Regions from separate parts of the Pseudoalteromonas ulvae UL12 genome, predicted to be linked through region 2. Evidence: predicted binding sites of a transcription regulator. Region 2 holds the regulator's gene; each other region holds the start of a gene.

The links. The regulator sigma-54, encoded in region 2, starts transcription at its own class of promoters, with help from an activator protein. The targets are predictions, from matches to a motif close to GTTGGCACGNNNNTNGNNT.
Positions count from the first base shown of each region.
Region 1: a site for sigma-54 is predicted at 4,147-4,165, ahead of fliE (flagellar hook-basal body complex protein FliE). Genes of this name have one in related genera too.
Region 3: a site for sigma-54 is predicted at 3,660-3,678, ahead of flgJ (flagellar assembly peptidoglycan hydrolase FlgJ). Genes of this name have one in related genera too.

Region 1 is NZ_AQHJ01000027.1:359,882-368,123, forward strand. It holds gene fliI (flagellar protein export ATPase FliI) at 1-149, opposite strand, end outside; gene fliH (flagellar assembly protein FliH) at 152-985, opposite strand; gene fliG (flagellar motor switch protein FliG) at 1,016-2,047, opposite strand; gene fliF (flagellar basal-body MS-ring/collar protein FliF) at 2,040-3,767, opposite strand; gene fliE (flagellar hook-basal body complex protein FliE) at 3,786-4,109, opposite strand; gene PULV_RS09755 (sigma-54-dependent transcriptional regulator) at 4,294-5,643, opposite strand; gene PULV_RS09760 (sensor histidine kinase) at 5,640-6,749, opposite strand; gene PULV_RS09765 (sigma-54 dependent transcriptional regulator) at 6,932-8,242, opposite strand, start outside.
Region 2 is NZ_AQHJ01000033.1:111,213-119,454, reverse strand. It holds gene PULV_RS15990 (KpsF/GutQ family sugar-phosphate isomerase) at 1-477, shown strand, start outside; gene kdsC (3-deoxy-manno-octulosonate-8-phosphatase KdsC) at 477-1,028, shown strand; gene lptC (LPS export ABC transporter periplasmic protein LptC) at 1,025-1,579, shown strand; gene lptA (lipopolysaccharide transport periplasmic protein LptA) at 1,569-2,069, shown strand; gene lptB (LPS export ABC transporter ATP-binding protein) at 2,066-2,791, shown strand; gene PULV_RS15965 (RNA polymerase factor sigma-54) at 2,853-4,337, shown strand; gene hpf (ribosome hibernation promoting factor) at 4,363-4,650, shown strand; gene ptsN (PTS IIA-like nitrogen regulatory protein PtsN) at 4,653-5,102, shown strand; gene rapZ (RNase adapter RapZ) at 5,121-5,966, shown strand; gene PULV_RS15945 (HPr family phosphocarrier protein) at 5,968-6,240, shown strand; gene mgtE (magnesium transporter) at 6,367-7,728, shown strand; gene pmbA (metalloprotease PmbA) at 7,803-8,242, opposite strand, start outside.
Region 3 is NZ_AQHJ01000027.1:391,872-400,113, forward strand. It holds gene flgL (flagellar hook-associated protein FlgL) at 1-527, opposite strand, end outside; gene flgK (flagellar hook-associated protein FlgK) at 537-2,582, opposite strand; gene flgJ (flagellar assembly peptidoglycan hydrolase FlgJ) at 2,589-3,623, opposite strand; gene PULV_RS09880 (flagellar basal body P-ring protein FlgI) at 3,768-4,862, opposite strand; gene flgH (flagellar basal body L-ring protein FlgH) at 4,874-5,557, opposite strand; gene flgG (flagellar basal-body rod protein FlgG) at 5,574-6,362, opposite strand; gene PULV_RS09895 (flagellar basal body rod protein FlgF) at 6,384-7,151, opposite strand; gene flgE (flagellar hook protein FlgE) at 7,255-8,242, opposite strand, start outside.

The DNA.
Region 1 (8,242 bases), on a different contig from region 2:
TGGCACTGGCTGCCAACAGGGGCTTTGACACCTCGCGCTTCAAGTGTAAGACCTACCACACGAGTTAAACTGCCAGCAACAGCTGGAGGGACTTTACGAATATATTGGCTATATTTTGATAATTTTTCAGGTAATGCAGTATCTTGCATGATTACTCGTCGTGATTTTGACGGTCGATTCCTGAATTATGCAAAAAGCTATCCAATGTTTCTGAAATTCGATACTTTACAGTGTAATCAATTGATGATGTTGGGGTTTTAACAATACACCCTCCGACCTCAATACTGGGTTCTGCTTTTAAAAACCAACCCCGCTTATCGATTTCTTCTTCACCATAACTTTGTTTTATGAGCTGTAAGTCATCAGGATTCAACTCGATTTCAATGTCTGGAGCATTATGGGGTAAGGCTTCAATACATTGTTTAAGAGTCGATAATATAGCTTGTGGGTTCGTTTTGACTTCTGTGAACACCACCGCTTCGGCAAGTGAGACTGCTAATTGAACCAACTGTTTCTCTGCTTGTTCATCATAGTCTCGCAGCGGTTGTTGTAAACCACTAATGAGCGTCTGAAGCTGTAACAGTTTTTCTTCTATTAATGGTTTGGAATCTTCAAGGCCTTGCTCTTTACCTTGCTCCGCCCCTTCTTCAAAGCCTAGCTTTAAACCATCGGACTTCCCTTCTTCAAGTCCGATCGCATACCCTTCAGCATGACCTTGAGTCATGCCTTCATCAAATGCATCTTGGCGAATTTGCTCGATTTCTTGAAGTGTTAATGGCGCAGGTTCTTGCTCTTGCTCCACTTCTGGCTCAACCTGAGTTGGCTTAGAACGAAATTGTTGTTCCATCGGTGTACCAAACGCTGTTGAGCGACCATCGCGTTTTTTTCGCTGATCAGTCACCTCAGGTACCGGCCAGTTTTTCAGTAACTCCCGCACAGCCTCTTCAGATTGGATCTGATGCCCTTTTAAAAACGTATTAGCCATGCTGTACTCCAAACCACGATGGTGATGTCATTATAGGAATTCCTCACCGCCACCGCCACCAAGCATAATTTCACCCGAATCAGCCAATCGTCTTGCCACTGATAAAATCTCTTTTTGAGCCGCTTCAACTTCACTAATGCGAACAGGCCCCATCGCCTCAAGGTCATCAGCCAACATTTCGGCCGCACGTTTAGACATATTTTTAAGAATTTTGTCTTTCAAGCCTTCATCTGCGCCTTTGATTGCTTTCATCAAGACATCTTGTTGAACATCTCGCAAGATTGCTTGAATACCGCGATCATCAACATCCATTAAGTTTTCGAACACAAACATTAAGTCTTGGATTTGTTGTGACATTTCTTCATCATGCTCACGGATTGAATCCATTAATTGACCTTCAACATTGGTTTCAAGGTAATTCATGATATCTGCAGCCGCTTTTAAGCCGCCCATTTTAGCTGCTTGCGCACCCGCTTGGCCTGCGAACTGTTTCTCCATAATTTCATTCAGCTCTTGCAATGCCGCCGGTTGGACTTCTTCAAGGTTGGCAATCCGCATGGTTAAATCTAAGCGAACCTTTTCAGGGAACTGAGAGATAATTTCTGCTGACTGCTCCGGATCAAGGTAAGCAAGTACAATTGTTTGGATCTGTGGATGCTCATTGCGAATAATATTCGCGACTTGTTTTGAGTCCATCCACTTGAGCGAGTCTAGGCCTTTCGCGCCTGAACCCATGATAATTTGGTCAATTAAGTTCGCTGCTTTTTCTTCACCTAATGCGGCAGTTAACGCTTTACGTATAAAGTCTTCAGATTGGAAACCAATCGTACTAAAGCTTTGAATTTGGTCGATAAAAAGGCGATGTACGGCACTGATTTTATCTTGGCTCAAGTCAGCTAAACTGGCCATGGCCATACCCACTTTTTGAACTTGTTTAGGTTCTAAGTGCTTGAGTATTTGCGCTGCATCCTCTTCTGATAAGCTCAGTAAGAGGATGGATGCTTTTTCAACCCCATCGAGCTTATCAACGTCAAATCCTTGTTTTGCTTCTTGATCAGTCATCTTCAGTTAACCACGCTTTCACAACTTGAGAGGAGAGTTCTGGTTCATTCGCCACCAAGGCACGAACCGCTTTAAGTAAATCATCATCACCATGTAAGTCTGGTAATTGCAAGGTACCATCTGGTGCAAAGCCCACGGCAGATTCATCAAATGTTTGATTGAGCATATCAAGAGTGCTGTCACCAATATCGACACCTGAGCTCATTGCATCATCATCATAACTCTCTAATGTATCATCTGGGTAGATTAGTTTCTTAAGCATTGGACGAACAACCGCAACAATCAAGACAATAATCACTAACGCACCCATCACTAAGCGTGCAATCTTGAAGAACCACGGTTGCTCCCAAAGCGGTAATTCTTCTGCAGCTTCGATGTACTCTTGAACAAACGGAACTGTCACCACTTCGAGTGCATCACCTCGTTGCATATCAAAACCGATCCCACCTTGGAGTAAGCGACGAATATTGGCAAGTTCTTGCTGTGTTCGTGGCTCTCTGGTTGCATCGGCGCCTTCAGCACCTGCTACAGTATTATAATTGAGGGCCACTGAGACACTGATCCTTCTAATTACACCCGTTTGTTGGCGCTTATGGGAAATCGTCGTATCAAGTTCATAATTTCGCGTCGCTTCTTTATGATTACGGCTCGGCGCACTAGCACTGGCGCTGCCACCATTTGCTTGCTCTGGTATGGCCGAATTGACTGGCGGTTGATTGCTTAATGCACCAGGGATCCCAACGGCTAAACCGCCTATATTATTTTCTTCACGGGTCATTTCACTTCTAACGGCGGGTAAATCTGGGTTGTAACGTTTTTGTGTTTCTTCTACCGAGCTGAAATCCATCACCAAATCAACTTGAGCAGTATAGTTACCTAACCCAACGATAGGGATCATGATTGAGTCAATTTTTTCTAAGTATTCTTGCTCGCGTTTACGCTCTACTTCATATTCTTTTCTAGAACGAGCGGCTAATGAGTTTTGTGAACCTGAATTTAATAAACGTCCATTTTGATCTGTGACTGTTACACGTGCAGGCTCCAGCCCTTGAACCGCAGAGGCGATTATATCGACAATTGAATCAACTTCTTCACCATTTAAGATCCGGCCACGCTTTAATGTAAGTACGACAGTGGCAGAAGGGGACTTTTCTCTGCGCGCAAAGACATTTTCTTTTGGGATAGCCAACAATACTTTTGCACGAACCACGTTTTGTAATTCTTCAATCGTGCGCGCAAGTTGTTGCTCGCGACTATGCTTAAGCCGCTCCCGCTCTAACCGCTGACTGACCCCAAACCCCATATCTTGCATTAAGATATCAGTGCCTGAGTTTGGTGAATGGTCAAGCCCCTCTCGGGTCATCATCAATTTTATGTCTTGATAATTACTTTCAGGCACATACACAGTATTGCCATCTAGCGAATATTCAATTTTTTGTGCATCAAGAAAATCCAACGTTTGAATTAACTCTTCTGTCGGCATTTTTCCAAGTGGGCGCATATCCGGTTGGCGAGCCCAAATAATGATAAAAACAGCTATCGCTAAGCAAATTGTTAACGCAATAACCAAAGTGACTTGACGTAATACATCAACGCCACTTAACGCACCCAAGAAGCCAGACTTTTGCTCTTGCTCATTGTCATTTGTGTCCTCACTGGCCATCATGCCACCACCTGGGTTGGCTAATGCGAGGTCTGTTGTTTGATTATCTTGCGTCACAATCTTACTCCATCACGCCTAAACAGGCATGTTCATGATATCTTTATAAGCTTCGACTAATTTATTACGAACCTGAACGGTCGCTTCAAATGCAACTGACGATTTTTGTGAGGCTATCATCGCTTCAGCAAGCGACACTCGGCGGTCACCCATTTCAACAGCGGTGACTTTTTGCTTTGAGTCTTGTTGTAATTCATTGACTGTATCGAGTGCATTTTTTAGCAGGCTGCTGAACTCTGCACTTGAAGATTCTTTAATAGGAAGTTGATTGCCAACAGTGTTGCCAGCCTCGAATGCAATTGACTGCATTTCTTGTAAAAGTGTATTGCCTGATACGTTCATATTATTCTCGAAAAATAAACTTAACTATTATTCGAAAAAGCAATCATCGTACCAAGTTTAAAAAACCCTACTTTACAACAAGTTAAATATAGTTTGGCGAGGTTTTTTCTGATCGCCAAAGTTTTGACAACAAAGAAGCCAGCATAGCTGGCTTCTTCTCTTTATCGATGAGATACCGTCGCGGTTAGGCTGGAACACTGATCCCTGCATCACGCATTTTGGCTAATTTGTACCGCAAAGTCCGTGGGCTAATCCCAAGTTTATCTGCCACTTCTTTACGGCTGCCTTGGCAGGCCTCGAGCGCATCAAGAATAATTTTATTTTCTTGATCTTTTAGCTCATCTTTAAAACTTGTTGCGCCATTTAAATCTAGCGGCTCCACAATCGTGGCACTGACCAGTTTTGGCTTTAAGGTTTCTAAATAAACCGCATCTTCATCAATAATATCGTCATGCTGTAAAATCAATGCACGCTGAATAACATTATCCAGCTCACGCACATTACCAGGCCACTGATGCATATAAAGCTTATCTTGCGCTGCTTCAGTCAATTCGACCAGAGGTTGTTTCGCTTTGAGGCAATGACGAGCAATCAGGTGCTTGGCCAGTGGAATGATATCTTCTGGGCGATCTTTGAGTGGCAGCCATTCCAGTGGGAAAACATTCAGCCGATAATATAGATCTTCACGAAAAACCCCATCAGCAACCGCTTGTTTTAGATCCCGGTTACTTGTTGCAAGTACTCGAACATCAAGGGAAATAGTCTTACGGCTACCCAGTCTTTCAACTTCGCGCTCTTGCAATACACGTAATAGTTTTGCTTGCAAGCTCAAATCCATTTCAGTGATTTCATCCAATAAAATAGTGCCTTTTTGCGCTTGCTCAAATTTCCCAGGACACGCTTGAATAGCGCCGGTAAAGGCACCTTTTTCATAACCAAACAAAGTTGATTCCAGCATATTTTCAGGAATTGCAGCGCAGTTAATAGCGATAAAAGCCTCATCAGCGCGATCGGAATGATCATGGATATATCTCGCTAACACTTCTTTGCCTGAGCCACTTGGCCCCATCACCATCACTGATGCTTCAGAGCGAGCTACTTTTTGAGCAAGCTCAAGCAGTGCAAGACTACTTGGATCTTCAACAACAGGCCCCTCAGTTTCTTTCTCTTTTTCTGGTAAGTATCGACTGACCATATTGAGTAATACCTGTGGTGCAAACGGCTTAGCCATGTAGTCAATCGCACCTAAGCGCATTGCTTCAACGGCATCGTCAATCGTGGCATACGCTGTCATCATTAATACTGGTAACTCTGGATAATTAAGCTTAATGCTTTTCAAAAGATCAATTCCAGACATAGCGCCCATTTGCACATCACTCACCACTAACGACACTTTGGTTTTTTTCAGCGTCATTAATGCTGTTTCTGCACAATCAGCTTCAATACAGGCAATGCCTGCCAGCTCAAGGGTGTCGATCAATGCTTCTCTTAAGCCAGCATCATCTTCGACAACTAAAATGGTATTCTCGTTCATGCTTCCTCCGAAGTATCAGCAGTTGGAAATACAGGTAAATGAATATTAAACGTGCTTCCGCAATCAGGATTATCTTTAAGACTGACCCGCCCTTGATGACTTGCCGCAATAGAGCTCACAACAGCAAGCCCTAAGCCTGTACCTTGGCTACGAGTCGTAAAAAATGGTTCAAATATTTTGCTTTTCAGTTCATCGGGGACACCTGGGCCATTATCGGACACGGAAATGGTCACACTGTTAACCACATGCTCATCGCGCTTTGCACTTAAGGTGACTTTGGCGCCTTTTCCGATCACTTGAACACTGTTATGGATAAGATTACCAATCGCCCCTGCCAAGGCTGTTTTATTGCCTGTAATTTCAATATCAGGTTCTGGCAATTCAATGGTCAATTGTGCATGATTTAAATTCATCATCGCTTCTGAGCCAGCTTTGACTTCGCTCAGTAGTTGCTGCAGCGACACTTTTTCAACAACCTGTTGTTCGCCACTTTTAGCAAATAACAGCATGTCGTTCACTTGTGTTTCGAGATCTTTTAAGCGCGACATTAACTTAGTATGAAAACTACTCTTTGCATCACCTGTTAATGCTTTATTTCCTAAATTAGCAGCGTATAACATCGCCGCAGATAAGGGAGTACGTACTTGATGTGCGAGCGAAGCAACCATCTTTCCAAGCGCACCTAAACGCTGCATGTGTGCTAGGCGCTCTTGTAATCGACGTGTTTCAGTTAAGTCAGTCATTAAAATAAGCTGACCAGGTTCAGGAGAAAGAGCTGAAATTTCAAGCTTCACACGACGGCCATCTCTCAATGAGACTTCGTGACCATCGTCTTGACGGGGAGAAAATGAGCGCTGAATTACTGTTAGCCATTTTTCACCTTCTAAAGGCTCGCCAAGCATACTAATTGCGATTTGATTGGCTTTGGCAATCATTCCGCGACCATCAAGAACAATAACGCCAGCAGGAAGTGTATCAACTAAATGACCTAGCCAGCTTGCTTGCTGGCGCAACTCACTTAACTCACCAATATAAGATTCTTGCAATAAACAAGGGTTATATTGAGTTTGATTGAAATCACTTCGATAAACATGTGCTAATGCCATAATTTTTGTCGCCAACTCTTTTCTAGATTAACTAGTCAAAGCAGAGATCGTGCCAAAAATAAATCGCTAATTTTCAATGTGTTGCACTAGATGTTTGGAGTGTCAATTTACTGACAAGAGACAATTTAACAAAAGAGCCACCGCTATATACGAGATGACTCCTGCTAAAATAACGAGGTTGATTAATCTTTATTGAGGTTATATTTTTTCATTTTTTCGACCAGAGTGGTGCGCCTCACACCTAACACTTCTGCTGCGCGCGCGACGACATAATCATAACGCTCAAGTGCTTGGCTTATCAGGTTGATTTCAAGATCAGCCAGATACTCTTTCAAATCCATCCCTTCATCAGGGAGCAAGCCAAACGTGCTATCCGTAGATGAAAAACCAGAATCTAGCTCGTCGTCGTCATCTGATGAGTAATCACCAAAACCTGCGCTAAAGATATCATTAAGTGCTTGGCGTTCAAGAATTTCCTCAGGGTATTCAGGGATATATGCATCAAGGTCGACATGCTGATATTTTTTCGGTAAATCTGCAGCATCAACCACCTTCTCAGGAAACATAATCACCATACGCTCAACCAGATTGGCCAGCTCACGCACATTACCGGGCCAATCGTGTTCTTGTAACGATAACATTGCACGTTCGGTGAACTTAGCGCTCGCGCCCCCTTGCGCAATGTTGCGTTTCATCATTTCTTTTAACAGCAGTGGAATATCGTCTTTACGATCTCGTAATGAAGGGTTTTCGATTGGAAAGACATTGAGCCGATAATATAAATCTTCACGAAAACGCCCAGCTTCAATCATCTCTTCAAGGTTTCGATGAGTTGCAGCAATAATACGCACATCTGCGTTGATTGGTTTGGTCCCACCGACACGTTCATAAGTTCGCTCTTGTAAGACTCGCAGTAATTTAACTTGCATCTGCAAAGGCATATCACCGATTTCATCTAAAAAGAGCGTCCCTCCTTGCGCCAGTTCAAATCGCCCTTTTCTCGCAGAAATTGCCCCAGTGAATGCGCCTTTTTCATGACCAAATAACTCACTTTCGAGTAATTCACCCGGAATTGCACCACAATTGACGGGAACAAAAGGGCCATCAGCACGGTTTGAAAGTAAATGAACATTTCGTGCCACCACTTCTTTACCCGTGCCAGATTCACCTAAGATCAAGACATTTGCATCGGTTTTAGCGACTTGGCTAATTAAAAAGCGAATTTGTTGGACAACTTGTGTTTCACCGACAAAACCATCAAAACGACGGTTATCTTCATCTTGGCGCGCTTTGCCTGGAATTAGGCGTTGATATTCTTGGCAATCATGGATGAGCTGCGTTGTAACTGAATAATTAAACGGCTCACATATCAACCCCACGACATTGGCAATCGCAAGTAAGGGCTTTAGCGTTTCACCAATTAACAAAAAAGGAATGGCGGGGTTTTCTTTAATAAAGCTTTCGTGATCGATAGACATCGAAGCACCCAGAAT
Region 2 (8,242 bases):
GATGCCCTTGCTGTTGCATTGCTTGAAGCGAGAGGGTTTACTGCTGATGACTTTGCACTTTCACACCCTGGTGGCAGTTTAGGCCGACGTCTATTATTGACCGTAAAAGATATTATGCATGCAGGCGATAGCCTACCTGTGGTCAATGAGCATGATATTATTCGAAATGCATTACTAGAAATTTCAGCCAAAGGGCTCGGCATGACCGCAATCGTTAATACTCAGGGTGAATTGACTGGGTTATTTACCGATGGTGACTTACGCCGTATTTTAGAACAAAGAATAGATATTCATACCACTGAAATCTCGACCGTAATGACCAAACGGTGCACCACCGTATATCAGGATATACTCGCAGCAGAAGCACTTAATATTCTTGAACAAAAACGCATCAATGGCCTATTAGTGATTGATAACTGCAATCGACCTATTGGCGCATTTAATATGCAAGACCTACTCAAAGCTGGGGTGATTTAATGACTTTTGATCAGCTGTACCAACCCATAAGTTCAGACGTATTCAATAAAGCATCACACGTTAAACTCTTAATTTGTGATATTGATGGCGTATTCTCTGATGGCCGTATTTACCTAGGCAATCAAGGCGAAGAGCTCAAAGCCTTTAACACCAAAGATGGTTTTGGCATTAAATCACTGATAAACAGTGGCGTTGCAGTAGCTGTTATTACTGGCAGACAATCGACTATTGTCGAGCAGAGAATGAAAAGCCTCACAGTTCCTTACATCTACCAAGGCCAAGAAGATAAAATTGTTGCTTATGAAGATTTAAAAGCACGGTTAAACCTTACTGATGGCCAAATCGCCTATATTGGTGATGATAGTCCCGATTTACCAGTCATGGAAAAAGTTGGCTTTTCTGTTGCGGTGCAAGATGCCCACCCGCTCGTTAAATACCAATCTGACTATACCACCTTACTTCCTGGTGGATTTGGGGCTGTTAGGGAGCTCACCGACTTATTGATGCTTAGTCAAGGCATTAGCTTAGGTGTAAAAGGAACCAGCGCATGAATTCGGCTCGCCTAATCATTAGTGTCTTATTTTTAGTCCTAATGACGTGGCTTTGGTATCCATATTTTACTCAGCCGCAACAAAAACAAACACACAAAAAAGCACAGGTAGCCACACCTGATTACATTGCCACTGAACTTAGGCAAACAGTGTTTGATATTAATGGCAAAATTAGTCATAAAGTTGCAGCCACTAAGATGGAACAATATCAAGAGTTAGGGTTTACTCACTTTAGCCTGCCTATTTTCACGCTTTATTCAGAAAAAGGGGTCTGGACAATCAACGCCTCTGAAGCAACACTCTACGATAGTAAAATACTCATATTGGAAGGGAATGTTGAGGCAATTAATTTAGATAAAACCGCCATGCTACAAACAATACAAGCCGACTATTTTGAAGTGGATATTAATCAATCGACCATGAATTCAGAGCGGCCAGTGACCATTACAGGACCGAATATCTTAATCAAAGGTAAAGGACTAATCGCTAACTTTGAAACCGAAGTTATTGAACTCATTAACCATACACAGACCATTTATTATGACCAATAAAATCATACTCATGCTTACATTGTTGGGTGTGAGCTTGTTTACTCAAGCCGCACAACCTAATTCAAAAGTAATCATTGATGCAGACAACCAAAAAGCAGATATAAAACGAAATGTGATTATATTTGATAAAAACGTTGAAATTACCCATGACAAACGAAAAATTAAAGCTGATTTTTTAGAGGCTTACCGCAGAGCTGAGCTAGGAGAAAATAAACAACTGCTTGTCGCTAAAGGCAACCCAGCATCCTACGTTGAAACACTTGAAGATGGCACAGTGATCACCGCAAGTGCAAATGAAATCAGCTACGATGTCGCTACTGAAATATTACTTATCTCAGGTAATGCAACCATCACTCAAAGCGGCCAAAAAATGAGTGCAGAAAAAATCACCTATGACATAAAACAGCAGCTCATTAGTGCCGTCAAAGACGAAAACTCCTCACAACGCGTTCGCACTATTTTAACGCCGTCTGAAAAGGATAAAAAATGACCACTCTCAACGCCAAGCAACTTGCCAAAAGTTATAATGGCCGACAAGTGGTCAAAAACGTAGGGCTAAGCGTTAAAGCTGGCAGCATTGTCGGATTACTTGGTCCCAATGGTGCTGGAAAAACCACCACTTTTTATATGATCGTTGGTTTAGTTCCTAGTGATAAAGGCTTGATTACAATCGATGAAGAAGATATCACTTTACTTCCCATGCATAGCCGAGCAAGAATGGGCATAGGTTACTTGCCACAAGAGTCCTCTATATTCAGGAAGTTAACTGTTTATCAAAACATCATGGCTATTTTGGAAACACGTAAAGAACTCAACAGAGCGCAACGAGAAGAACAACTCGATAACCTATTAGAAGAATTTAATATCTGTCATATTCGAGATAGCCAAGGCATGGCTTTATCTGGTGGAGAACGCCGTCGTGTTGAAATTGCACGCGCGCTGGCCGCTAACCCTAAGTTTATCTTGCTCGATGAGCCCTTTGCCGGTGTCGATCCGATATCAGTGATAGATATAAAGAAAATTATTCGTCATTTAAAAAATCGTGGCATTGGTGTGTTAATTACAGACCATAATGTAAGGGAAACTTTAGATGTTTGTGAAACAGCTTACATTGTTTCTCACGGTGAGTTAATCGCAACGGGTACTCCTAAAGAGGTACTTGAAAACCAAAAAGTACGTGATGTTTACCTAGGTGAACAATTCAAGCTATAGTTAATTTACTTCATAACTAAGTGCCATTTATTTTAATAACCAAAAGGATTGTTAGACGTAAATGAGGCAATCATTACAACTTCGTCTTGGGCAACAACTTACAATGACCCCACAGTTACAACAAGCAATCCGCTTGTTGCAACTGAGTACTTTAGATTTACAACAAGAAATTCAAGAAGCACTTGATAGCAACCCTCTGCTTGAAGTTGAAGAAGCAGAATATGGCAATGACAATAACAACGATTCAGCCGACTCCCAAAAAGACTCTTCTGACGATCATGAACACACCGCTGAAGTTGAAATAGAATCATCAGATGCATTAAATAAAGACTCCCTTACTGACGAACTCCCCATGGATGTTGGTTGGGATGAATATGTCAGCGCCGGACCCTCTACGTCATCCTCAGGTCCCGCTCCCGACAACGACACTTTATACCAAGGCAGCACATCTGAATCACTGCAAGACTACCTCATGTGGCAACTTCGTTTAACGCCTTTTAGCCCAACAGATGAAGCCATTGCCACAGCGATTGTTGAAGCAATCAATGATCAAGGCTACTTAACCTTATCAACAGAAGATATCTGTGAAAGCATTGGAGAAGGCAGTGATGGCCTTGCTGTAGAGTTAGATGAGGTAGAAGCCGTATTAAAACGTATTCAAGTCTTTGATCCTATCGGTATCGCCGCGCGGGATTTTCCAGAATGCCTGTTAATTCAACTCAATCAGTTTGATAAAAGCACCCCTTGGTTGTCGCACACTAAAGAAATTGTAAAAGAACACATTGAACTTTTAGCTTCTCGCGACTATCGAACCTTAATGAAGAAAACCAAGCTTAAGGAAAATGAGCTAAAAGAAGTCATGGCACTGATTCATAGCCTCAATCCAAAGCCTGCAGATAGCATCAATACCGAGCAACCAGAATATGTTATTCCTGATGTGTCTGTAAAAAAAATAAAAGGTCGTTGGGTGGTTGAGCTAAACTCAGAAAGCATGCCAAAAATCAGAGTAAATGATCAATATGCTGCAATGAGCCGTTCTGTTAAATCGAGCGAAGACAGTCAGTTTATTCGCTCACATTTACAAGAAGCTAAATGGTTTATTAAGAGTTTAGAAAGTCGCAATGATACTCTTTTAAAAGTATCAAACTGCATCGTTCAGCAACAACAAGCTTTTTTTGAACATGGCGATGAAGCGATGAAACCTATGGTACTCAATGATGTTGCTGAAATGGTCGAAATGCACGAGTCTACGATTTCACGTGTCACGACTCAAAAATTCATGCATACGCCACGTGGTATCTATGAATTAAAATTTTTCTTTTCAAGCCATGTCAGTACAGAGAATGGTGGAGAATGCTCATCAACGGCTATTCGAGCATTAATTAAAAAGCTAATCGCTGCAGAAAATCAGGCTAAACCTTTGAGTGATAGTAAAATTGCAGATATATTGGCAGAGCAAGGAATACAAGTGGCGAGACGCACGATAGCAAAATATCGTGAATCTCTCTCTATCCCCCCGTCAAATCAGAGAAAACGTTTGATCTGAGACGTAAAATAGAAGGAAAATGCTTATGCAACTAAATTTAACTGGTCGTCACGTAGAAATAACAGATCCTTTAAGAGACTATGTCACTAACAAATTTGCTAAGCTCGAAAGGCACTTTGATCATATAAATAACGTTCATGTTATTTTGGATATCGAGAAATTAGTCCAAAAAGCAGAAGCAACTCTCCATGTCACCGGTGGTGAATTATTTGCAACGTCCGAGCATCAAGATATGTATGCTGCAATCGATGGCTTGATTGATAAATTAGATCGCCAAGTAATTAAACATAAAGAGAAACTTTCACGCCATTAATCATGAAACTAAATTCTTTTATTTCCAAGGACTGCACCAAAGCCGCAGTCCTTTTTCATAGCAAAAAGCGAATTTTAGAGCATATTAGCTTTGTTGCTCACCAGCAACGCCCCGACTTTTCTGAGCAAGAAATCCTTGGCGCGTTATTGAATCGTGAAAAACTTGGTAGCACAGGCATCGGGCGTGGTATCGCTATACCCCATGGCCGATTAGCTGGACTCGATAAAAGCCTGGCTATTTTAATCGTCAACCAAGAGGCGATTGAATTTGATGCAATAGATAATAAACCTGTCGATATTTTTGTGGCACTGCTCGTACCTGAAGACGAATGTCAAGCTCACCTAAAGACGCTCGCTGCGATAGCTGATAAACTAAAGGACAAGTTATTTTGCAAACAATTACGTCATGCGACTTGCGATGAAGAACTCTACGCGATAATCGATGCAGCGTAATCATCAAGGAGATGTACCGTGCAACTTATTATTATCAGTGGCCGCTCAGGATCAGGAAAATCTGTAGCGTTAAGAGTACTTGAAGATCTTGGCTACTATGCTGTCGATAATATCCCAGTCAACTTACTTCCCTCCCTCGTACGCAGTGTATCTGATAGTTACGATAAGATAGCGGTGAGTATAGACGTACGGAACTTGCCTAAAGATCAGCAAGAGTTTAATGAGATTCTTGAGTATTTACCTGAATTTGCCAACTCATCATTATTTTATCTTGATAGTGACGATCACACACTCATTCGTCGATTCTCTGAAACCAGACGACTACATCCATTATCAATGAATGCACAACCGCTCGATTCTGCCATTAAACAAGAAAAAGTACTGCTTGATGTCGTGGTCAGCCGTGCCGATGTCATAATCGATACAACCGATTTAAGCGTCCATCAATTAGCCGAGTCGATACGCGAGCGTGTGTTAGGCAAAAAAGACAATCAACTTATTATTACGTTTGAATCGTTTGGCTTTAAACATGGTATTCCTAAAAATGCAGATTATGTATTTGACGCCCGGTTTCTGCCGAATCCGCATTGGGAGCCTGAACTAAAACCATTAACAGGCTTAGATCAACCCGTAAAAGATTATTTAGCCAGCCATAGCATAGTGCAAAAATTCACTTGGCAAATCCAAACTTTTTTACAAACGTGGTTACCGCATCTAGAACGAAATAACCGTAGCTATTTAACCATTGCGATTGGCTGTACCGGTGGTCAGCACCGTTCAGTTTATTTAGCCCAAACTCTTGCCGATAGCTTCAGTCGCAGCCACAAAAATGTCAAAGTCCATCATCGCGAACAAGAAAAATAACATGCACTGTGAAGATACGTTTTTAATTCAAAACAAATTGGGTTTACATGCCCGAGCTGCCACAGCATTAGCACAACTAGCTCTGAGTTTTGACGCCAATATTATTTTAGAGCAAGATACTAAAACTGCCGAAGCAGACAGCGTGCTTGCATTAATGTTACTCGAAAGCAGCCAAGGAAAAGAAGTCAAAGTCACCTGTGAAGGACCTGATGCAGAACAAGCGCTGAAAGCCATCGGAGCTTTGATTGCAGATAAATTTAACGAACAAGACTAACTGAAAGTTGATAGCAAATACGCTATACTTAACCAAAATCAATTACTTGCTTAAACACTAATCGCAACATTGCACAACATCAACCTGTTTGACTACACACTAACACTATTACAATAAAGAGCAGCCATGCCAGAAGCCATTGAACAAGATAACACCCAACTAAGATTGCACGAAATAACCCGTGCACTTAACAGTGGTATGTTTGTTCATGTTAGGCGCATGTTGGCACATATGGCCCCGTGTGACATCGCCCTATTACTTGAGTCCTCCCCTCATAAAGGCCGTACTGTACTGTGGCAATTGGTTGACTCAGATCTACAAGGTGACATCCTCGAAGAGCTTTCTGAAGATGTGCGTAATGGCATTATCTCCCAGATGGATCCTGCATTAATCGCAGCCGCAACAGAAGATATGGACGATGATGACCTCGCAGAAATGTTGCGAAGTCTTCCTGACACTATTTATCAAGAAGTTATCGGCTCGATGGCCAGCCAAGACCGAGAGCGTGCTGCATTAGCGCTATCTTACCCAGAAGAGTCTGCTGGTGCCATAATGAACACAGATACTGTGACCATTCGCCCAGATGTCACACTTGATGTTGTTCTTCGTTATTTGCGCCTCAAAGGAGAGCTGCCAGAAGGAACCGATGAATTATACGTTGTTGATAAAGATAATTGCTTTATTGGTGCCGTTTCACTCGCTTTACTCTTAACTCGCAGCCCCGACCTCACCGTTCGAACGGTCATGGATGATCATTGTGAATCTATCCCTGTGACAATGGACGAATCAGAAGTGGCGCAACTGTTTGAACGTCACAACTGGATTTCAGCACCCGTTGTAGATGAACATCAACACTTGCTGGGTCGTATCACTATCGATGATATCGTTGACGTAATCCGTGAAGATGCTGAGCACAGCATGATGAGTATGGCAGGTCTCGATGATGAAGAAGATACATTTGCTCCTGTTGTAAAAAGTACTAAGCGTCGTTCAGTTTGGCTCGGGGTAAACTTAATTACCGCGCTTTTAGCTGCGTTTGTGGCCAGCTTTTTTGAATCAACCCTCGATATTTTACCTGTGCTCGCCGTGCTAAATGGCATTGTTCCTTCCATGGGTGGTGTCGCTGGCAGCCAAACACTGACTCTTGTTATCCGTGGTATGGCTGTCGGTCATATCAACCAAGCTAACCAACGGTTCTTATTAGCAAAGGAGTTTGCGATTGGCGCTTTAAACGGTGTGCTGTGGGCGTTGTTAATTGCAGGAGTCGTCGCATTGTGGAAATGGGACTTCACCTTAGGCTGTGTGATTGCTTTTGCCATGTTTATGAATCTGCTGGCTGCAGGTATTGCTGGGGCGAGTATTCCGCTATTCCTGAAGCGATTAAACATAGATCCAGCATTAGCCGGTGGCGTAGTGCTCACGACAGTCACAGATATTGTCGGTATCTTCGCTTTTCTTGGCACTGCGACTTGGTTTTTACTCCCTTAACTATCGAAACCAAGCTTTAGTAAGTATTATTGATAAAAAAAGCACCTTTCGGTGCTTTTTTATCAAACTAGATGTTAGTTTCCAGCTACTTGCATTTGCTCTATCAAAATAGATCCAGTTTTAACGCTGCCTCGTAAATCAAAGTCACCGCCAATTCCTGCAATTGCTTTAAACATATCTTTTAGATTACCTGCTATCGTAATTTCACTAACTGGGTATTGGATTTGACCATTTTCAACCCAAAAGCCAGCCGCACCACGGGAGTAATCACCATTGACGGTATTCACTCCTTGCCCCATTAGCTCCGTCACTAATAAACCCGTCCCCATTGTACTGAGTAAAGCAGCTAAATCAGGCTCAGTTTCGTTAACTAACCAATTATGGATCCCACCTGCATGGCCTGTAGCGGTCATGTTCAGCTTTCGAGAAGCGTATGTACCGAGCAAATAGGTTTGCAGCACTCCCTTGTCAATAATAGTGCGGTCTTGTGTTTTGACGCCTTCACTATCAAACG
Region 3 (8,242 bases), on a different contig from region 2:
GCGACAGCGACTTCAAAACTTGGCGCGATAAGCACTTCACGTTGACCGCTGTCACCAAAATATTCAAAATAACCAAACTCATCCTGCTGAAACGGCTGTGTCCGTGTCTGATAGCCAGAAAACATGTAATCACCATTCGCATTTTTCTGATTCGCAATACCTTCATATTCTTCAAGACGAGAGCCTAACTCTTGCTGGTACGCTTTTAGCGCATTTTCATCTAGTGAACCGTTAATCGCACCTGTGAGGATCTCTTGTACCCTAAGCAAAATGTTATTCATTGAGTCCAAAGATGTTTCCATTTCACGGTTATAGCGTGTCGCAGTTGATTGTGCGTCAATGTAACGATTTGATACTTCGAGCTCTTTTTTAAGTTTAATAATGCTGTTAGATGCCACAGGGTCATCCGAAGGGCGAATAACTTTTTTTCCTGATGACAACTCTTCTTGCGCCCGATCTAAATTAGACTGGCGAGTTTGCAGGTTGACCAATGAACGTTGATAAAAGTTAGCGGTTCCGATTCTCATAATTAACTCCTACCTTACGGCCTGCATTAAACTGTCAAAGGTTTCATTAGCGATTGAAATAATTCGCGCTGAAGCGGAGTAAGCTTGCTGGTAGCGGATCAAATTTGCCGCCTCTTCATCTAAGTTAACTCCTGAAATAGCCGCCATCCGTTGCTCTGCACCTGAAAGTAACACTGCAAATGAGTCGGCATTGATTTGTCCACTTTGCGTTTTCACACCAACAAAAGTGACCAATTCTGCATAGGATTCCGAGAATGTATTCGTACCACCATCCAGTGTTTTCTTATTTTGAAAATCGAGCATTTTCAAAGCATTAGTATTGTCACCTGGTCCGAATTTCTTGGTGTTATAAGGCGCTGTTCCATCTTGATTTGTGATTGTGAATACTTCATTCCCAGCCAATTTACCTTTGAGCTCAAAACGCATACCGGGTAAATCTATGATTTGATCGGCTGGGATATTAAAAGGACCACCAGCGGGTGCCGCTAAAGGGGCACCAGCGGAATCTTGAATACTGTATTGTGTCCCTGCCGCATTAATAGCGACCTGAATTTGAGGGGCTAATGGCAAAGGAAAATTGACTTCGTTAGGAAAATTAGCATCCGCAGTGTTGCTAATTTCATAAAGATTAAACTCAACATTATTAGGATTAGTGGTTGCTGCCACATCAAGTTGATTACCCGCTGCAGCCACTAATGTTGGATCTTCTAAAGTACGCTCGATATCACGAGAACCAGAATAGGTTGCACGGATCAGAAACTTATCACCTGGCGCTAAATTATTGTTTGCAATATTAATATTTAAACCAGTGCCAGGAATTTCTAACCGAGTATTTGTCGGCGGCGACATGCCTGCAATATCTGCCGCTGTAAAAGTCACCAATGTATTTTGGTCTTTATCAGTAACAACTAAATTACCACCCGCATCCACGACCATTTTATATTCATCACTGGTAACTAAAGCGGCATTGGTAATATTGATTGAAAAGTCTGTTCCAACTGGGTTATTTCGAGAATTAAGTGTTCTTGATAAAGCGGTTTGAGGATCATTGATATCTTTAAATAAATTGGTTCCTTGTGCGCCATTCAAATCACGGCCTAACGACTGCTGACGATTAAACGCATCTGCATAAGCAATTGAGATTTTGCCCATTTCACGAATTGCAGGTAAAAGAAGCTCTTCTCTAATTTTGAATAACCCTCCCAGTGAGCCACCATCAATTTGATCTGTCACAATCGACTTTTTAGGTGCACCAGGAGTTGGAGAAATACCAATTTCTAATTTGTTTGTATCAAATTCATTTCGTTCTACTGATAAAGGAACCGGAAACGTCCCGGCAACGAGCGTCAAACCAGTACCCACAGTTAAATTTATGGTACCATCAGGCAAATCGATAATGTTAACTTCAACTCGTTCGCTAAGCTGACTAATTAAAAGCTCTCTCTTATCAAGTAAATCATTGGCTGGGAAGCCATTCTCAGCCACCGAGTTCGCCACCGCGATTTCACCATTAAGCTGAGCAATTCGTGTACTTATTTCATTAATAGCCGCAACGGTCGTTTCTATTTCTTGGTTGATATTGCCAAGATGTTGCTGCTCCACCTCGGTAAACATATTATTAAATCGTTTCGCAGCTGACTCTGCGGTACTTAAAAATACATTTCTTGCAGAAATAATGGTCGGATCTTCAGTGACACCATTGATAGAATTAAAGGCTTCCTCAATACTTTTGGTGATCCCTGTATCGGTGTTTGCAAGGAAGTTATCTAAACGCCCAGCATTAACCGTTTGAGTATTGTTGTAATTAAATTGGCTCTTGTTATAAATAACTTCGCTGTAAGAAAATTCATTAAATGAACGAGAAATTGAAGAAATCTGGGTTCCATTTCCTAAGTACACACCACCAAAAGGGATACCCACCGTTGAAATTTGCTCAACTGTTTGACGGTTATAACCAGCCGTGTTCACATTGGCAATATTATGGCCTGTGGTGTCGAGCCCTTTTTGAGCGGCTGCTAAGCCTGAAACACCTGTGCCTAAAATTCCAAAACTCATTCGTTATCACTCCGTAATGTTTGCAACGTCGTTACTTAACATGCGACTGATCCCCTGCTGCAGCCCTTCACTATTGAGGATGCCGATAATTTTTTTCGCATAATTTGGATCAGTTGCGTAACCTGCTTGTTGTAACTTATGCAAAAATTGCTCCATATTGCCGGTTGACTTGAGTGCCTCTTGATAACGACTCCCTGAACTTAAAAAATTCACAAAATCATCAAAGCTTTCTTCAATACTGTCATACGCTCTGAAAGCTGCGTTCTTCTTGACTGCAACGCCATCTTCAAACTCCAATGTGACTTTTTTGACTGAGTCACCCTGCCAATTACCACCTGCTTTTATATTGAATAAATTATTACTAGATTGACCATTAGGCGCTGTAATTACATGCTTTCCCCAACCTGTTTCAAGTGCAGCTTGGGCAATCATCGCGGCTGGATTGAGGTTAAGTTTCTCCCCTGCCACCTTCGCCTTTTGCCATAATTTTTGAATAAATGACTCTGGAGAATCAAAGCGGGTAATAGGCTCAGGTTTAATCTGGCTAGCTGTATTATTTGATGCACTTTGTGCTTGTATATTTGCAACTGAAAACTGTTCATCAACCCAACTAGGTAGGTTTTTTTTCGATGGTGGCACGCTCATATCACTCATGTTCTGACTCTGAGTGCCTAGATCGCCATTACCTCTTAGAACTGAGGCCGGGCGATAGGTTGAATAATCTGGGCTCAATTGCTGCACAATTAAATCAGCTAACCCAAGCGAGCCATTACTCGAAAGCTCCATGGTCAGCTGCTGATCATGCATGTCTTGATAAAATTTGGTTGATTGACTATTGAAAGGACTATCAGATTCAAATGCTTCGTTGGCTTTTCGCATACTTTGCAACAGCATATTCATGAAAATAGATTCAAAGTGCTGCGCAGCTTTTCGAAGCGCTTCTTTTTCATTGCCTTGGCCGTTTTTTGCATCTCGGCGTAAATCATTCAGACTATTTAGGTCAAAATAATTACTGGGCATTTGTTGATTAAGTTCATTCATAACAGTTTGTTGACACTCCAAAGATTACCTTAATCAATGCAATTGAAATGCCAACAAAACAAATGTAATAATAAGCTTATTTATCAGTATATTAAAAATAAAAACCCAGTGAAAACTGGGTTTTTATGAAAAGTCGGATTGTATTTAGATAACGACTAATTGTCCGCTGATCGCACCGGCTTCTTTTAACGCTTCTAAAATAGCCATTAAGTCACCAGGTGCTGCGCCCACTTCATTAATAGCCCGAACTAAATCATCTAAACTCACGCCGGGATCAAAAACAAATGCACGCGTATCATCGCGGGATACATCAATGATACTTTGTTGAGTAACAACCGTTTCGCCTTCAGCAAATGGATTAGGCTGCGACACATTTTGTTGCTCGGCAATAGTCACCGTTAATCCCCCATGGGTAATTGCGGCAGGCTGCAGTCGGACATCTTTACCAATCACTATCGTACCAGTACGTGAGTTAACGAGAATTTTGGCTGAAGTATCTGCAGGTTTAAACTCTAGATTTTCGAGCGTTGATAAATACGCAACACGTTGTGATACATCTCGTGGGGCAATAACTCTTACCGAAGCTGCATCCATCGCACTGGCTGAGCTTGGCCCAACGAGTTCGTTAATGGTATCTGCAAGGCGCTTAGCGGTTGTGAAATCAGGACGATGAAGATTGAAGGTAATGTAGTCACCTTGAGAAAAAGGATTGGCCACCGCTCGCTCGACAGTACCACCATTAGGGACTCTGCCAACTGTGGGAGTATTGACTAGAATTCGACTTCCATCTTGCCCTTCAGCTCCTAAACCACTGACAATTAAGCTCCCTTGTGCAATCGCGTACACATTACCATCAATCCCTTTTAAGAAAGTTTGCAACAATGTACCACCACGTAAACTCCCTGCACTGCCAATAGATGAGACGGTCACATCAATTGTTTGACCGGGCTTCACAAACGGCGGAAGTTTAGCGTGTACGGCCACAGCCGCGACATTTTTAATTTTCGGTTTTAAAGTGGCAGGTAAGGCTATACCAAAACTATTGAGCATGGCTTTAAACGTTTGTTCAGTAAAACGGCTTTGCTCTCCAGTGCCTGGTAGTCCAACAACTAAACCATATCCAACCAACTGATTATCACGTACCCCTTCAACCATAGAAACATCTTTAATGCGTTCTGCATAGCTCATTGACGATAGAGCTAATAAAATAAGGTAAGTATAATATTTGAATATTTTCATAATCGAACATCCTAAAAAGGAAATAAAGAGCCCATAAAAAAGCGAGAAAGCCAGCCACTACTTTGAGCATCTTGCATGTCACCTTTTCCTGAATATTGGATCCGGGCATTGGCAATACGATTCGACTCTACCGTATTATCCGCTGCAACATCAGAGACACGAATAATTCCCTCTAATCGAATAAACTCTTCACCAGTGTTGAGAGTGAGCCATTTCTCTCCACGGATCATCAAGTTACCATTAGGCAAAACTCGCATCACATTGACTGAAATATTGCCACTTAAACTATTTGATTGATTAGATTTAGCATCCCCTTTATAAGAGGCATCGGACGTTAATCCCAACTGAATACTTTCACCACCGATATTAACGTTGTTTCCACCTAAACCTACGATAGGTTGTAGACCAATGTCTGTTGCTTTATCTGTTTCGGTTTTGGCGCTTTTAGAGGCTTGAGTCGATTCATTAAGCATTACAGTGATGATATCGCCGACACGTACTGCTTTTTTATCACTGTATAAATCATTTGAAGTGTAAGCATCAAATAAAGAGCCCGTTTGCACCAATTGTTCTGTCGTCGGCTCAGGAACCATCGGGCTATAGTAAGGATCATCTTGCAGCACAGTACGATTTCCTGTCGACATACAGCCAACAGATAAAAGTAATGTACTCAAACAGACTAGAATATTCTTCATGATCCTCTCCCACTCATTAAAGCTGCTGATTAATAAAGTTCAGCATTTGATCCACTGATGAAATAACTTTTGAGTTCATTTCATAAATACGCTGTGTTTCAATTAAGTTCACTAACTCTTCAGTGGTGTTCACATTTGATGTTTCAAGCGCGCCTTGTACAATAATACCGAGCCCTTCAACTCCTGGGTTACCTTGAATAGGAGCACCACTGACAGCCGTTTCTGTAAAAAGATTTTGTCCCATCGGCTCAAGGCCTGATGGATTAATAAAATCAGAAATCGTTAACTGACCAATGACGACATTATCAGCTTGACCTCTCACTCTTACTGAAACTTCACCATCTTGAGATACCGTAAGCGACTGAGCATCATCGGGGACATTCATTTCAGGCTGAACAGGAAAGCCTGCGCCTGATGTCACCACTCGGCCATCACCATCAGTGGTAAATTGACCTGCACGAGAATAAGCTAAGCTCCCATCTGGTAATAACACTTCAAAGAAACCTTGCCCCTGAATCATCCAGTCCATAGAATTATCAGTGGTGATCATATTTCCTTGAGAAAAATTCTTTTGTGTTGCCACAACTTTTGTACCGGCTCCTAACATCAAACCAGAAGGCATTTCGGTGTCTTGAGAAGAGCGGCCGCCAGGTTGATTGATGTTCTGGTACAACAAGTCTTCGAATACAGCCCTACTTTTTTTATAACCAACCGTGCTCGCATTGGCTAAATTATTCGAAATAACCGCTATATCGGTTTGTTGAGCGTCAAGCCCCGTTTTACTTATCCACAATGCCGGATGCATAATTTATCCTCCGTCAATTAATTAAATAATTCGCATTAGAGAACTTTGACTTTCGTCGATCTTCTCTGCGGTTTTCATCATCTTTACTTGCAATTCAAATTGGCGTTGGTGCGCAATCATGCCAACCATTTCATCTACTGGATTTACATTCGACATTTCTAATGTACCGCTCATTACGCGGACATTCGGTGCTGTATCACAAAAACCACACAAATCATTAAATGCATCTTTGTCTTTGGGCCTAAATAATCCATCGAGACCTTTTTCAAGTAAGTTTTGGTTTTCGGGCACGACCACCTTGAGTCGATCCACTTCCTCTAAGAAATTAGCCGGTGCTCCCTGAGGGCGCACTTGGATTGTGCCGTCATCTGAGATTTGAATCTTTTCGATTGGGACAGGTAAAATAATCGGCCCGCCTTCACCAATCATTGGCTCACCGCGGGCAGTTAGCAGTTGTCCTGTTTTGGTTATATGCAAATTACCTGAGCGACTATATGCTTCTTCACCTTGGTTATCCTGAACTGTAAACCAACCACCGCCACTGACTGAGACATCTAAGTTTCGGCCTGTTGTTGAGAGTGCTCCCATGGACATGTTTGATCCTGGACGCTCTTCCATGGCAAAAACACGTGTCGGATGACCTTCACCAAACGCTTGCATAGAACGCGCTTGCTCTAAATCAGCTTTGAAACCAACCGTAGATGCATTTGCTAAATTATTGGCTTTTACTGACACACCAATTAAATTTTGCTTTGCCCCACTCATGGAAATATACAGCAACTTATCCATTTCTATTCGCCAATAAATTGAACCTTAACCTGATAAAGCAATATTAGTGCCAAAAAAAATGGCTACCCTAAGGTAGCCATTTAACTTACCGATAAATTTACACTTACCGGATCTGTAAGATATTCTGAGAAATTTGATTATTAACTTCTAACGCACGTGAGTTTGCTTGGAAGTTTCGTTGAGCGGTGATTAAATCAACCAGCTCACCAGTTAAATTAACGTTAGATTGCTCAAGCGTACCCGAGCGAATAGAGCCGAACGTTCCTGAATCAGGTTCTCCAGCTAAGGGATCTCCTGATGTTTGGCTTGCAGTCCATGCTGTATTACCTATTTGCGTTAAACCTTGATCATTTGGAAAACGTACCAACGCAACTTTACTAATCGCTTGTGAGTCACCATTAGAGTATTTCGCTTCAATCAAACCATCCGAGCCAATAGAGATCCCCGTTAAACGACCTACCGTTTGTCCATCTTGACTCAATGCCGTCACTTCAAACGCAGATGAGAATTGAGTAAGATTTGACATAACCATAATTAAATTTTGATCTGGATCAGCCCCATTCGTTATCACATTTGCCCCTTCATAAGGTAACGCAATAGGCGCACCTGTGATATTACCAGGAGCTCCTAGAGCTTCGGTTTTTGGCGTAGGGAACGTATCTCCTACCACTCCACCGGAAGTATCAAATTGGATCAGCATCCCCGTTATTGCTGTTGGGTCTGTTGCAGGATCTCGTAATGAAAATGTCGTTGCGTTCGGTCCAGTAACTGCTAGTGGATCTTGTTGTAAATCAACTTTTTGTTGCACCCCAGCATCATCAGTCACCGTTGCAAACATCACCCAAGAGTTAGCATTGGTGTTGTTTGGCGCGGGAGGTACAGCAGCAAAACCTGGGCTTGGGGCTGGAGCTGCTGCATTAACTGTCGCAGGATCAGCCGTTCGAACATAATAATAAGAGGCTATACGACTGTTACCTAAAGAATCATAAATCACTGTCGAGGTTGATGCTGTGTAGGTAGACGTATCTGTCGGATCAAATTGATAAGGGTCAAGCGGAGTTGCATTCGAATCTAAATTAAAACTCATATCC